One region of the Photobacterium toruni genome, then DNA from elsewhere that is predicted to be linked to it. Evidence: riboswitches for the same ligand, from Rfam matches in the RefSeq annotation. Region 1 holds a riboswitch; each other region holds the start of a gene.
What was found. A riboswitch is a leader RNA that binds a small molecule or an ion and turns the genes downstream of it on or off. The one in region 1 is predicted to bind thiamine pyrophosphate.

Region 2: it holds a riboswitch for thiamine pyrophosphate, as region 1 does, so the genes downstream of both, thiB (thiamine ABC transporter substrate binding subunit) here and thiD (bifunctional hydroxymethylpyrimidine kinase/phosphomethylpyrimidine kinase) in region 1, are expected to answer to the same signal.
Region 3: it holds a riboswitch for thiamine pyrophosphate, as region 1 does, so the genes downstream of both, thiC (phosphomethylpyrimidine synthase ThiC) here and thiD (bifunctional hydroxymethylpyrimidine kinase/phosphomethylpyrimidine kinase) in region 1, are expected to answer to the same signal.

What each region holds. Positions count from the first base shown of each region.
Region 1 is NZ_AP024855.1:33,534-38,474, reverse strand. Features, by position in the region: gene OC457_RS14335 (ATP-binding protein) at 39-1,175, opposite strand; TPP riboswitch at 1,724-1,824, shown strand; gene thiD (bifunctional hydroxymethylpyrimidine kinase/phosphomethylpyrimidine kinase) at 1,934-2,776, shown strand; gene OC457_RS14325 (ABC transporter ATP-binding protein) at 2,766-3,533, shown strand; partial or broken gene OC457_RS14320 (ABC transporter permease) at 3,604-4,332, shown strand; gene OC457_RS14315 (ABC transporter substrate-binding protein) at 4,460-4,941, shown strand, end outside.
Region 2 is NZ_AP024854.1:2,633,125-2,638,065, forward strand. Features, by position in the region: gene leuC (3-isopropylmalate dehydratase large subunit) at 1-1,191, shown strand, start outside; gene leuD (3-isopropylmalate dehydratase small subunit) at 1,207-1,809, shown strand; gene OC457_RS12300 (DUF547 domain-containing protein) at 1,931-2,713, shown strand; TPP riboswitch at 2,742-2,858, shown strand; gene thiB (thiamine ABC transporter substrate binding subunit) at 2,970-3,962, shown strand; gene thiP (thiamine/thiamine pyrophosphate ABC transporter permease ThiP) at 3,975-4,941, shown strand, end outside.
Region 3 is NZ_AP024854.1:2,915,431-2,920,371, reverse strand. Features, by position in the region: rRNA gene rrf (5S ribosomal RNA) at 66-181, shown strand; one part of gene OC457_RS13710 (IS630 family transposase) at 367-825, shown strand; one part of gene OC457_RS13710 (IS630 family transposase) at 827-1,402, shown strand; gene crcB (fluoride efflux transporter CrcB) at 1,469-1,852, opposite strand; gene OC457_RS13700 (universal stress protein) at 2,057-2,479, shown strand; TPP riboswitch at 2,604-2,701, shown strand; gene thiC (phosphomethylpyrimidine synthase ThiC) at 2,818-4,728, shown strand; gene thiE (thiamine phosphate synthase) at 4,732-4,941, shown strand, end outside.

The DNA.
Region 1 (4,941 bases):
TGTCCTATGTTTTGATGTTTTCTTATCTGTTATGACATTTACAATTGAGATACTAAATCTTTTTTAAATACATCTTGGTGTAATTGACTATTATTAATTATTTCAACAATAGGATTTACCGCCTCTGTAGAAAAAGTTATTTTCTTACTACCTTTAATACTATCTACTGTTTCAAGCCAGATATATTCACTAAAGCCCTCACATAGAACAGACAAATCAGGCTCGTTAATTTTAAAGTTGGCATTACTTACCCAACCCAAATATGCGATCACTTGCTTTAGTTGTACATTATTAAATTTGTAATTAGTTTTACTTTTTACTGCAACTTCAATATTAGAAAGACTAACACGATCTTTATCATTAACAATCTCACCTACAATTTTGTATAATGGCTTACCTTCATTAGTCGTGATTTTTCCTATTTCACCAGCTGAAATTGCATTTAATATAATGTTAAACACACCATCATCATTTTTATCAATTTCCACATCGGTTTCCGATAAAATATTATCTTTTCCATTGAATCCATAAACTTTATTTTGCAGTGGATTCAAAATCAAAACTTCACGCGGGTTTATTTCAAACATTTCAGGCATCAGTTTTGACCATATTTCCATAAATTCCTTACTTTTTTCATTTGCCTTTAATTGAAGGAACCTATTGAAATCACTTGTTGATTTATTAGCCTGTTCATTTTTTCCTGACATACGGTAATAAATATTACCTTTGTATATTTTACTCTCTTTAGCATCTAATACAGGCACGATTACTTGATTGCTTTTTTCTATTAATATGTAGTAATAAGTACGAGTACTGATTTTAAACTTTTGAAGTTCAACCAATATTGTGGTTTTAACAATTTTTTCAATCGCTTGGCTCACATCATTTAAATCAATTTTATCTAAGATTTCAATAACACTAGAATCCAAACCATTATCTTCATAGATACCTAAAGCTTTATTCTCTTTGATACCAAGTAAAACTATTCCACCATCTGAATTTGCAAAAGAAATAATATCTTTTGCAAAATTCATTAAAAACATTTCATGCGGTTTTTTACTCTCCGATAGATTCATTGTAACTTTGTAATCAAGATGATTATTTTCGTTAGGAAAATCACCATTATCTTTGATGTTTTTTATTATTCTTTCTACTTTAGATTTCAAATACTTCATAATTTCTCAACCCAACATATTGTCATAACAACTTATTATATTAACAACTTGCCCGAATTTGTTCTTTGAACATGAGCCCGTATTTATCTCGCAATAATATAAAAATCTCTATAAATCAGATACATTTTTAGTTATTAATCCCGATAATAATCACAAAATCGGGCACTTGCGGAACATAAGACAGCCATAGCTTTACTTTAAAAAACTCAACGCGCGGCAAGTAGATTCCCTATCGCCCTCGCGGGCATTCACTGTAGGGAATGACGGCTGTTGTTTGGGTGTATGGGTTATCTGAAAGAATGAGCTTAGGAACATAGGACAGCCATATCTTTATTTTAAAAACTCAACGCGCGGCAAGTAGATTCCCTATCGCCCTCGCGGGCATTAAAACAATCGTGTCCCATTTCAGTCCCATTTGAAAAAATATCACAACGATTAAATATTCACCAAATTAATATGTCATTTATTAACAATCTCGCATAACATTTGTAAGTTGTTATTTCTTAATAAAATAGAGTGACAACCCAATTATTCTGGATTAGGATAATTGCCATTAGTCGGGGGGCGTTAAGCTGAGATCACTGTAATAGTGGGACCCGTTGAACCTGAACCAGTTAGCACTGGCGGAGGGAACTAACTATCAACGGATTACCAACGTTAATAGATGCAAGCTAAGTCATAACTGCACACATTTACCGCAGTTTACACTTCGATCCGCTTGATACTTGTTCCTGATGCTAGCGCGTAAGGAATGAAGTATGTCACACACCTTATCATCACATCACACAACGACGCCTATTGTATTGACCATTGCCGGATCAGACAGTGGCGGCGGCGCGGGTATTCAAGCTGATATTAAAGCTATTTCAGCAACAGGCAGTTATGCTTGCTCGGTTATTACGGCGATTACCGCCCAAAATACGCAAGGCGTTAGCGGCATACTAGCCATTCCTCTTGATATGGTTGAGCAACAGCTGGACGCCGTATTCAGCGATTTAAATATTCAAGCCGTCAAAATTGGCATGCTCGCCGACAGTGATATTATTCGACTGGTTGCTGCAAAAATTCGTCATTACAAACCACCATTTTTAGTCATTGATCCAGTAATGGTAGCCACCAGTGGTGATGTATTATTACAACAACACGCCATTACCACCCTCAAAACAGAATTACTGCCACTGGCTGATATTATTACCCCTAACTTGCCAGAAGCTGCAGCATTAACGGGGTTAGACATTCCACAATCACTGGTTGATATGCAATCGATGATCAGCGCATTACGAAATATTAATCCTCATGCCATATTACTCAAAGGTGGGCATTTAGAACAAAGTAGTGATAGCACTGATTTACTGATTCTCGCGACTGATGTTATTGAACTCACCACCCCTCGTATTAACACCAACAATACTCACGGTACAGGTTGTACCCTGTCTGCGGCTATCGCGTCTTATTTAGCCCAAGGAAATGATCTTACAACAGCAACAACCTTGGCTAAACGCTACATTACTGCTGCTATAACTGCCGCTGATGAACTCAATATCGGTCATGGTCACGGTCCTGTGAATCACTTTTTTGCAGGTCATCATCATGTGCGATGATCTGGAAATCACCATTACTAATGGCAGTTTACGCTATCACTCAAATATTGCTGATCATCAAAGCATCCCTGTAATTAAGGATCTGAATTTAACCATTGCTGCGAATAAATGGACTTGCCTAGTCGGTAAAAGTGGCTGTGGCAAAAGTACTTTAATTAAATTCTTAGCCGGATTACTCAATGAACGGACAGAATGGCAAGGGCAGCTAAATATTTCAGATAATCAGCCTTTAACGGGACGAGTCGCTTATATGGCGCAACAAGATCTGTTATTGCCTTGGTTAACGGTATTAGACAATGTTTGTATTAGCAGTAAGTTCGGTCATCACGATTCAATACCCAATTTAAAACAACGGGCAATGACATTATTAGAACAGGTTGGTTTAGCCGATAAACATCAACTACTACCACAACAATTATCGGGTGGTATGCGCCAGCGAGTCGCCCTTGCGAGAACACTGTTACAAGACCAACCGATTGTATTGATGGATGAACCTTTCTCCGCATTGGATGCCGTCACCCGTTATCGCTTGCAAGATCTATTTGTAAACTTACTCAAGCATAAAACCGTGGTGCTGATAACCCATGATCCTCAAGAAGCGATTCGATTAAGTGATCAACTGTATATTTTGCAAGGCGAGCCCGCTTTTGCAACGGCGTTATCGTTACCCGCATCATTACCACCGCGACGTTTTGACGCCGATTCAGCCAGCCACCAGCAACGTATTTTTGACATATTGGCACACGATCATGACTGATATTACCCATTTAATCGCTACCAAATCGCCGCGTCAACAACGACACCCACAGCGTGAACTTGCAACACCGTTACGATTACTGATCAGTATTAGCGTGCTACTTGGATTATGGCAACTCACCGTGATGGTGTTTCACTTACCGAGCTTTATTTTACCACCACCATTGGCTGTAGCGCAGCGGTTAGTCTCCCGCTATGACGTTCTGTTAAGTAATACTTGGGTGACCAGCCAAGAGATCATTCTAGGGCTAATTCTCGGTTTATCATTAGGGTTATTTTTTGCCTTACAAATGCTGCTCTTTAAGCCCGTTAAGCGATGGTTATTACCATTATTGATTGCCAGTCAAGCCATTCCTGTGTTTGCTATCGCTCCGGTATTAATGCTGTGGTTAGGCTATGGCATTGGTTCAAAAGTAGTAATGGCAGCGTTAATTATCTTTTTCCCTGTCACCACATGCTGCTATGACGGCTTACGTAATACCCCTACAGGTTACCTTGAATTATCAGCCACCATGGGCGCGACCAAATGGCAACAACTTAAATATATTCGCTTTCCTGCTGCTTTACCGGCACTAGCTTCTGGCATTCGAGTCGCGGTGGTTATTGCTCCGATTGGCGCAGTCGCTGGCGAATGGGTGGGCGCGAGCGAAGGCTTAGGTTATTTAATGCTGCAAGCTAATGCACGGATGATGATTGATGAAATGTTTGCAGCGCTATTTATTTTATCGTTGTTATCAATATCGCTGTATTTCGTTACCGATAAATTCTTAAAGCGCTTTATTCCATGGCAACTGTCTTAACAGACTGACGCTTTACCTAATACCTAATACCTAATACCTAATACCTAATACCTAATACCTAATTTTAGACTCACTCTTTAAAGGATTTACTGTGAAACGTATCTTGTTAATCACGACAACAATGCTAATGTTGTTTGGCTTCTCAGTCAGTGCCGATGCAACAACTGTTCCTCAAAAACTGACTAAAATAAGCCTAATGCTTGATTGGTTTGTTAACCCAAATCATGGCCCAATTATTATTGCCCATGAACGCGGGTATTTTAAACAGCATGGAATCGAGGTTGATATTCAGCAACCTGCCGATCCATCTTTACCACCGAAATTAGTCGCCGCCAATAAAATCGATCTTGCCGTTTCTTATCAACCCAATTTAACCATTGATGTCGCTGCTGGTTTACCTTTAATTAAAACCGCCACTCTAATTGCGACACCGCTTAATACATTGATGGTATTAAAGAAAAGTGGTATCTCTGATTTATCTCAATTAAAAGGTAAAACCATTGGTATTTCAGTTGCAGGTAACGAAGATGCAACCATTGGCACCATGCTGGCTGATCACGATGTGAAATTAAGTGATGTCAATATCGTCAATGTCGGCTGGGCGCTGTC
Region 2 (4,941 bases), on a different replicon from region 1:
TGTGGTGAAATGGCACGCATTCAGATGGAAACACTGGCTAAAAACTGTGCTGACTTTGGGGTTACCCTCTACGATCTGAACCATAAATATCAGGGTATTGTCCATGTTATGGGACCTGAACTCGGTATTACCTTACCGGGTATGACCATTGTTTGTGGCGACTCACACACTGCAACCCATGGCGCTTTTGGTGCACTGGCTTTCGGTATTGGAACCTCGGAAGTAGAACATGTGTTAGCGACTCAAACCCTTAAACAGTCTCTTGCTAAGACCATGAAAATTGAGGTTAAGGGCAAAGTGGCGGCAGGTATTACCGCTAAAGATATTGTATTAGCAATTATTGGTAAAACCACAGCTGCCGGCGGAACGGGCTATGTCGTTGAATTCTGTGGTGAAGCGATCACAGACCTTAGCATGGAAGGTCGAATGACAGTGTGTAATATGGCAATTGAACTCGGTGCGAAAGCCGGTCTAATTGCACCGGATCAAACCACTTTTGATTATATTAAAAATCGAGAATTTGCACCGAAAGATGCTGACTTTGAGGCCGCAGTAAAATACTGGACATCCTTGAAATCTGATCCTGAGGCTGACTTTGATGCTGTAGTGACACTTGATGCTAAAGAGATAAAGCCGCAAGTCACATGGGGCACCAATCCTGGCCAAGTGATTGCTGTCGATGAACCTATTCCAGCACCTGAAAGTTTTACAGATCCAGTAGAACAAACATCAGCAAAAAAAGCATTAGCCTATATGGGATTAGAAGCTAAAAAATCACTGGCTGATTATTCGATTGATAAAGTATTTATCGGCTCGTGCACTAACTCACGTATTGAGGATATGCGCGCAGCAGCTGCGATTGCGAAAGGTCGACAAGTGGCTGCTAACGTTCAAGCTTTAGTCGTTCCCGGCTCAGAGCAAGTGAAAGCACAAGCAGAAAAAGAAGGGCTTGATAAGATCTTTATTGAAGCAGGCTTTGAATGGCGACTACCCGGCTGTTCAATGTGTCTGGCAATGAATAACGACCGCTTAGGTCCCGGTGAACGCTGCGCTTCTACCAGCAACCGTAACTTTGAAGGTCGTCAAGGGCGTGATGGTCGTACCCATTTAGTGAGCCCCGCGATGGCGGCAGCGGCAGCGTGTGCTGGTCACTTTATTGATATTCGCCAACTTGATCCCGTATCTGCGTAACAAAAGGATGTAAACATGACAGGTTTTACTCAACATACCGGATTGGTGGTGCCATTAAATACTGCCAATATTGATACCGATGCCATTATTCCAAAGCAGTTTTTACAAAAAGTGACGCGGACAGGTTTTGGGCAACATTTATTTCATGATTGGCGCTTTTTAGACGAAGACGGTCAACAGCTCAATCCCGACTTCATAATGAACGATCCCCGTTACCAAGGCGCGACCATTTTATTGGCTCGCGAAAATTTCGGCTGTGGATCATCGCGTGAACATGCACCATGGGCGTTAGCAGATTACGGTATTAAAGTAATGATAGCTCCTAGCTTTGCCGATATTTTTTATGGTAACGCTATCAATAACCAAATGATCCCTGTTCGTCTTAGCGATCAACAAGTTGATGAGTTATTTGAATTTGTAGAGACAATTGAAGGCGCTGAAATCTGTGTTGATCTTGCAGCAATGACAGTAACGGCTAACGGTAACCAATATCCATTTGAAATTGATGAATTTCGTCGTCACTGCCTGCTAAATGGATTAGATAACATTGGCTTAACACTACAATACCAAGCCAAAATTGCTGAATATGAAGCCAATATTCCGACTTACCTCGCTTAAATTAGCTAACCTCAATTCTAACGCCTGTTAATCTCAGGCGTTAGTATCGCCCTTCTCAGCTGTAATAAATCAGCTGTCATTACGGTCTCCTATTAATATCTCTTTTTATAACAGGTTCTGTATGCGTATTGCATTTAGCTTATTATTAATTTTCTTTTCTTGGTCTCTATTTGCCGCTCCCAAAGCGAATCTATTACCCTATTGGCAAGATCATGTTGTCAACAATCAACACGATATTGATCATCAGCAATGGCAACAATTATTAACTAAATATTTAGTGGTTAATCCGCAACAAACCCTATTTCGTTATAACGCTGTTACCCCTGCCGACAAACAGAAATTACAGTTTTATATCAATCACCTAGCTAAACTTGATCCACGCCAATATAATCGTGATGTTCAATTTTCTTATTGGGTTAACCTTTATAATGCGCTCACCGTTCAATTGATCATTAATAATTACCCACTCACTTCAATCACCAAACTGGGTGGTTTTTTCAGCTTTGGTCCTTGGGATCAACCTATCGTCACCATCAATAATAAAACTCTTAGCCTTAACGATATTGAACATCGCATATTGCGCCCTATTTGGCGTGATCCTCGTATCCATTATGCGGTTAATTGTGCCAGTTTAGGCTGCCCAGATTTACTGCCGCAAGTATTTGACAGCCAGCAACTTAATCACCAACTAGATGCGGCAGCTAGTCGTTTTATTAATAGTGATAAAGGGGTAAAAATCAGCTCAAAACAAACCACCCTATCATCTATTTATGACTGGTATGATAGCGACTTTGGCAACCAACAAGCATTACTGCAGCATATAAATCAGTATCTACTGCATAATAAAATCAATGCCAATAACATTCAGTTTGATTACAACTGGTTGTTAAATCAGAAGCTATAACTTAACGCTAGTTACAGGTACAATAGTCGCGTTCTCATTGGGGAGCCTTTTGGCTGAGATTGTTGTTATTATCGTGATTGATATAGCAGAACCCATTGAACCTGAACCAGGTAATGCTGGCGTAGGAATTGAGAAACGCACTGGTTTTTGCCATTGCAAATCTGCTATTACAGCTGATATTTATCCTCTCAACCCTGTGCCGCTCTCTCTTTTTATTTTGTTTGCAGGATGCTGACATCAGGAGCGCATAGTGAAAATCAGTTACACACTTTTACCGCTAATATCGATAGCGTTACTCTCAAATAACGTCTTGGCCGCCGATAACACCCTTAATGTTTATACCTACAGCTCGTTTTCATCCGAGTGGGGACCGGGGCCTATTATCAAAAAAGCCTTTGAAGCCCAATGCGATGGTTGCAAAGTTAACTTCGTCTCTTTAGAAGATGGTGTATCAATTCTTAATCGAGTGCGTTTAGAAGGCAGCCGTAGCCAAGCAGATATTCTATTGGGGCTTGATAACAACCTGATGACTGAAGCCAAACAAACGGGATTACTGGCTAAACAACATGTTGATCTAAGTAAATTAACCTTACCTAAAGGTTGGCATGACGATACCTTTATTCCCTATGATTACGGCTATTTTGCATTTGTTTATGACAGCACTAAATTACCCCACCCACCTACCAGTTTAAAAGCGCTGGTTAACGATCAAAATATCAGTGTCATCTACCAAGATCCTCGCACTTCAACCCCAGGACAAGGGCTGATGCTATGGATGAAATCGGTATATGGCGATAAGGCTGCCGCTGCATGGCAACAACTTGCTAAACATACGGTGACGGTTACTAAAGGCTGGTCTGAAGCTTACAGCATGTTCCTTGATGGTGAAGCCGACATGGTCTTGTCATACACCACCTCACCGGCCTATCACATTATAGAAGAGCACAAAAATCAGTATAAAGCGGCTAACTTCAAAGAAGGCCATTATATGCAAGTGGAAGTGGCCGCTAAAATGAAAAACAGCCCGCATCCTAAACTGGCTGATCAGTTTATGCAGTTTATTGTTAGTGACGCTTTTCAATCTCAAATCGCGACCCATAATTGGATGTACCCTGTCACTAAACAACCACTGCCAGCCGCTTTTAAGCAATTAGTTATTCCAGATAAAGCATTAGAATTTAGTGCTGATGAAGTAGCTCAAAAGCGTAAAGCATGGATTCGAGAATGGCAGCAAGCGCTGACCCAATAATGGCATACCGCGGTGAATAAACGTGTAACTCAACTTATGCCCGGACTATTGAGTGTCGGGCTTATTTTATTACTGGTGATCGCAGCAATCACCAGCCTAATACTTCATGCTGGTCAATGGCAACTGAGTAGTCTATGGCATGATCCTTACCTTCGTCATGTGACTCGATTTAGTTTTTACCAAGCCTTACTATCCACATTGCTGAGCATCGTACCTGCAATTGCGATAGCTTACGCGCTATCACGACGTGATTTTATTGGCAAACAGCTGTTATTACGTTTGTTTGCGATGACATTAGTGATGCCAGTGTTAGTGGCGGTATTTGGTCTATTAGCGATCTACGGCAAAAGCGGCATTATTAGTCATGGATTAAGCCTGTTAGGATTACCACGGCTAAACATTTATGGTTTAAGCGGCATTTTACTGGCGCATGTGTTTCTCAACTTACCATTAGCGGTGCGGTTTTTACTTCAAAGTCTAGAATCAATTCCCCATGAACAACATCAATTAGCTGCCCATTTAGGTATTCGTGGCTGGTATAAATTTAAGTTAGTGGCTTGGCCGCGGTTACGCCAACAACTGCCTCATGTCGCAGGGCTTATTTTCATGCTGTGCTTTACCAGTTTTGCGGTGATCATGTCGCTAGGGGGCGGACCTAAATCAACCACTATTGAACTGGCGATTTATCAAGCTATTCGCTATGACTTTGATCTCGCCACAGGGGCTATTTTGGCGTTATGGCAAATGATCCTTTGTGGTGGACTGGTATTACTGAGCCACCGTTTTGCGAAACCGTTAGCGACTTTTAGCGCCTCTATTAGTAATAATGTAGTCAACTATCAAGATAACTGGCGCGCAAAATGCTGGGATTGGAGCTGGATCATCGCAGCGATATTGCTAGTGATCCCGCCAATTATTGCAGTCTTTGTTGCTGGCTTAAACCGGCAACTGCCACAGTTATTACAGCAGTCGGCACTGT
Region 3 (4,941 bases), on a different replicon from region 1:
ACAACTAGTTAGATTTTCCCAGATTGCTATTTATTGCCATAAGGCAATAAATAAAACAGAATTTGCTTGGCGACCATAGCGTTATGGACCCACCTGATCCCATGCCGAACTCAGTAGTGAAACGTAATAGCGCCGATGGTAGTGTGGGGTCTCCCCATGTGAGAGTAGGACATCGCCAGGCTTCAAATTTTAAAAGGCCATCCGTAAGGATGGCCTTTTTTCGTTTATAACGAAAAAAATAATGACATATATTAAGATTGATCTATCATTTCCTATATTTCCTATATTTCCTATATTTCCTATATTATACCAATCTAACTAAAATTATGATCTAATTAAAGCCATCATTTTTAAATGAGATTCGCTATGGACAGCCTAAACAATACCGACTTTAAAAAGCTTGCTCGCCAACAAAAAACAATTCAAATGAAAATGAGATTACTTGCCTTGGAGCACTTCAAGGAAGGTAAATCTCGTACTCAAATTGCTAAATATCTCAAAGTTAGCCGAACAAGTGTTAATAAATGGGTGAGTGTCTTTCTTGAAGAAGGCTTAGAAGGGCTTCAAGAAAAAACGCGTAGTGGTCGCCCTGCATTTCTCTCACCTAAACAACGTGAGCAGCTATCCAATTATATTAAACTTAAAGCTCAAGACTCTTCTGGCGGGCGATTAATAGGCGCGGATATTCATGCTTACATTCTCAAAGAATTTGATAAAAACTACCACCCAGATTCTATCTATTATCTACTTAAGCGCATGGGCTTTTCGTGGATAACATCACGGTCAAAACATCCAAAACAATCACAGCAAGCTCAGGATAATTTTAAAAAAATTTAAAATTGAAATGATCCTTAAGATCCCAGGATATATAGCGCTCGATAAGGTCGATGTATGGTTTCAAGATGAAGCAAGATTTGGACAACAAAATACCACTACCCGTCTTTGGGCTGAACGAGGAACTCGACCAAGAGCGATAAAACAACAGCAGTTTGAATATGCTTATCTATTTGGTTCGGTGTGCCCAGCAAGAGGAGTTGGTGAGGCGTTAGTGGTACCTTGGGTAAATAAAGAAATAATGACTGAGCACCTTGCTCAGATATCACGAACCACAGAAAAAGGTCGTTATGCTATTGTAGTGATGGATGGTGCAGGCTGGCATACTGACGATATTGCTAATCCGTTTAATAATCTAAGCATCATCAAACTTCCACCATATTCCCCAGAACTTAACCCAATAGAACAAGTTTGGAGTTGGTTACGACAACACTATCTCGCTAATCAAAATTTTTCTGATTATAACGACATTCTCGATAAGGTCTGCCTTGCATGGAATCAGTTTAATGAATCGGCTTCACGCATCACTAGAATGTGTTCAAGAGATTGGATCAACCTGACCAGTTAATTTTCCAGATTGGTATTATTCTTATGAAAAAAACCGCCTTGCGGCGGTTATATGTTTGAATGATTATTAGCTTTTCATCATTAGCTGGTAGCCAATATAACAAGCAAACAAACTGACGGTTACGTTAAGTACGATATTTAACCCAGCTTTGATAAACTCACCTTGCTGCATCATTACAATGTTATCCATTGAAAAGGTAGAGAAGGTGGTTAATGCACCAAGAAAGCCTAGGCCTATCATTGGACGCCATGGTGCTGCTTCTATCATTCCTTGATTTAGCCCTGACATTAATAGCCCCATAATTAGCGAGCCAATAATATTGACGGTTAATGTTCCGTATGGGAAGCCACGGCCAAATAAAATAACGCAAAGCTCAGAAATTAAGTATCGTGAGCAGGCGCCGAATGCACCACCGATTGCGATGAATCCTAGTAATAAATATTGGCTCATTGGTATCTCGTTTCAGTTAAAGGTAATGATTAAAAAACGTCATAATAATCGCTTGTTGAGTTGGTTAATACTCTCGATAACTGCAATCATTGATTTAAGCGTATATTAAAATGTCTGTACATAGTTGGTTGTATAGCTACATTTATAGCATCATAATCATAACTAAGAAATTCACTATTGAGCGTTAGCTCACGGAGATAAGCTATGTCGCTATATCAAACAATCTTGCTTGCTGTTAACCCTGAAGATAAATATGCTCATAAATTAATGGTGAAGGCCGGAGTTATTGCTGAGCAAAATCATGCTGAATTACACATTGCTTATGTTGAGCCTGGTGTTGGAAATGTTAGTTTTATTGATGTTGAAATTGAATTGCAAGAAGAGCATGACGCTATAGCAAAACAACGAATGACACAATTATCAGAGTTAGCTGCTGTATCGTCTTATCCTGTGGCAGGGTTACATATTGCTAATGGCGACATTGCGAAACATTTAGAAGAGCTTGCTGAAAAAATTGAAGCCAATTTGGTGATTACTGGTTATCACAAATCCAGTATTCATATTTTTGGTGATGTGAGTGAGACATTAGCGAAAAATCTTAAATGTGATGTACTTATTTCGCAATAATCTGTGTTGTGATTATCTGCAATAAAAAGCCGTGTAATTGCACGGCTTTTTGCTATCTGTCACTAGGTGTTGATTCTTTATTGGGAAACCATTGCGATCATAACCTCAGTTATTATACTCAATCACTTACTTGTCGGAGTGCCATATGGCTGAGACCGCATTGCGGGATCCGTTGAACCTGATCAGGCTAATACCTGCGAAGGGAACAAGAGGTTATCTTTACTGCATATTCTTATCGAGGATCACTGTACGTATTTGATGATGCATAACTGTATGCATAGCTCTTGTTTACGCCCATCTGATAAGCACTTTTCCCTATAACATTAAAGGAAATTGCTGTGTCGAATCGCAAGCAAGCGAGATTGGAAGCGAAACAATTTATCGAGTCATTAACGGCTCAACCCTATCCTAATTCACGAAAAGTCTATGTTGTTGGTAGTCGTGCTGATATTGCAGTACCGATGCGAGAAATTGCTTTAGCTGATAGCCTTATTAGTGGTCCTAAACAAAATCCCATTTTTGAACCGAACCAACCGATTCGTGTTTATGATACTTCTGGTTTTTATACCGATCCTGAGCACTCTATAGATATTTATCGTGGTTTGCCCCCAGTGCGCCAAGCGTGGATCATTGAACGTAATGACACTGAATTATTATCTGATTTAAGTTCTGATTACGCTAATGAGCGTTTGCATGATCAGAGTTTGGATTCATTGCGTTTTAATCAGCGCGCTCCAACTCGACGTGCTAATAACGGTAAGAGTGTTACTCAATTGCATTACGCCCGCCAAGGTATTGTTACGCCTGAAATGGAATATATTGCGATTCGCGAAAACATGGGGCGAGGATATTATGATGATGAAATGCTAAACCAACAACATTCCGGCGTTAATTTTGGCGCTAATCTCCCTTTAAAGATCACACCTGAATTTGTTCGGCAAGAGGTTGCGGCTGGGCGTGCGATTATTCCTACAAATATCAATCACCCAGAAGTAGAACCAATGATTATTGGGCGTAATTTTTTAGTAAAGGTGAATGCCAACATTGGTAATTCAGCCGTGAGTTCATCCATTGAAGAAGAAGTTGAGAAATTAGTATGGTCGACTCGGTGGGGCGGCGATACGGTAATGGATTTATCAACGGGACGTAATATCCATGAAACGCGGGAATGGATCATTCGTAATAGCCCAGTACCGATTGGAACGGTACCGATGTATCAAGCATTGGAGAAAGTAAATGGAGTTGCGGAAAATCTAAACTGGGCTGTTTTTCGCGATACGTTATTAGAACAAGCTGAACAAGGTGTCGATTACTTTACTATTCATGCTGGAGTTTTATTACGTTATGTGCCAATGACGGCTCGACGGGTGACTGGGATTGTTTCTCGTGGCGGCTCAATCATGGCTAAGTGGTGTTTAGCACATCATCAAGAAAGTTTTTTGTATGAAAATTTCCGCAGTATTTGTGAGATTTGTGCTCAATATGATATTACGCTCTCTCTCGGTGACGGTTTGCGACCAGGCTCTATTGCTGATGCCAACGATGAAGCGCAGTTTAGTGAGCTGCGTACTTTAGGTGAGCTAACAAAAATCGCGTGGGAATATGATGTTCAGGTCATGATTGAAGGTCCGGGTCATGTGCCAATGCATATGATTAAGGCCAATATGGATGAGCAACTTAAACATTGTCATGAAGCGCCATTTTATACGCTTGGACCTCTTACAACAGATATTGCGCCCGGTTATGATCATATTACTTCTGGTATTGGTGCTGCCATGATTGGTTGGTATGGCTGTGCAATGCTGTGTTATGTCACGCCCAAAGAGCATTTAGGATTACCCAATAAAGATGATGTAAAAGTCGGTTTGATCACGTACAAGTTGTGTGCGCATGCGGCAGACTTAGCTAAAGGCCACCCCGGGGCACAAGTTCGTGATAATGCATTATCTAAAGCACGGTTTGAGTTTCGCTGGGAAGATCAATTTAATCTAGGCCTTGACCCACAAACTGCTCGAGATTATCACGATCAAACTTTACCGCAAGAATCTGGCAAAGTAGCCCACTTTTGTTCTATGTGTGGACCTAAATTTTGCTCAATGAAAATCTCTCAAGAAGTTCGAGATTACGCGAAAACGCTATCACCAATAGGTATTAGACAGAGTGATAACCCTCGTGTCGAGATGGAACAAAAAGCGGCTGAATTTCGCGCTCGTGGCAGTGAATTGTATCACCCTGCTAAAGAGGATTAACCAATGAGCACGTTATCGTTACCCCCTCATCTAATACCATTATTAATGCATATCGAACCTCTATTAATACCCGCTGAGTTATACCAACTAGGCGAAACGGTGACAGTAACCGTTCATAGCAGTGAGCCTTTAATACATATCAAGACCATCGTTAAGGAGTGTTCATTAGCGTTTAATTTTGTTACTGCAGATGAGGCGTGTACCCCGCCAACG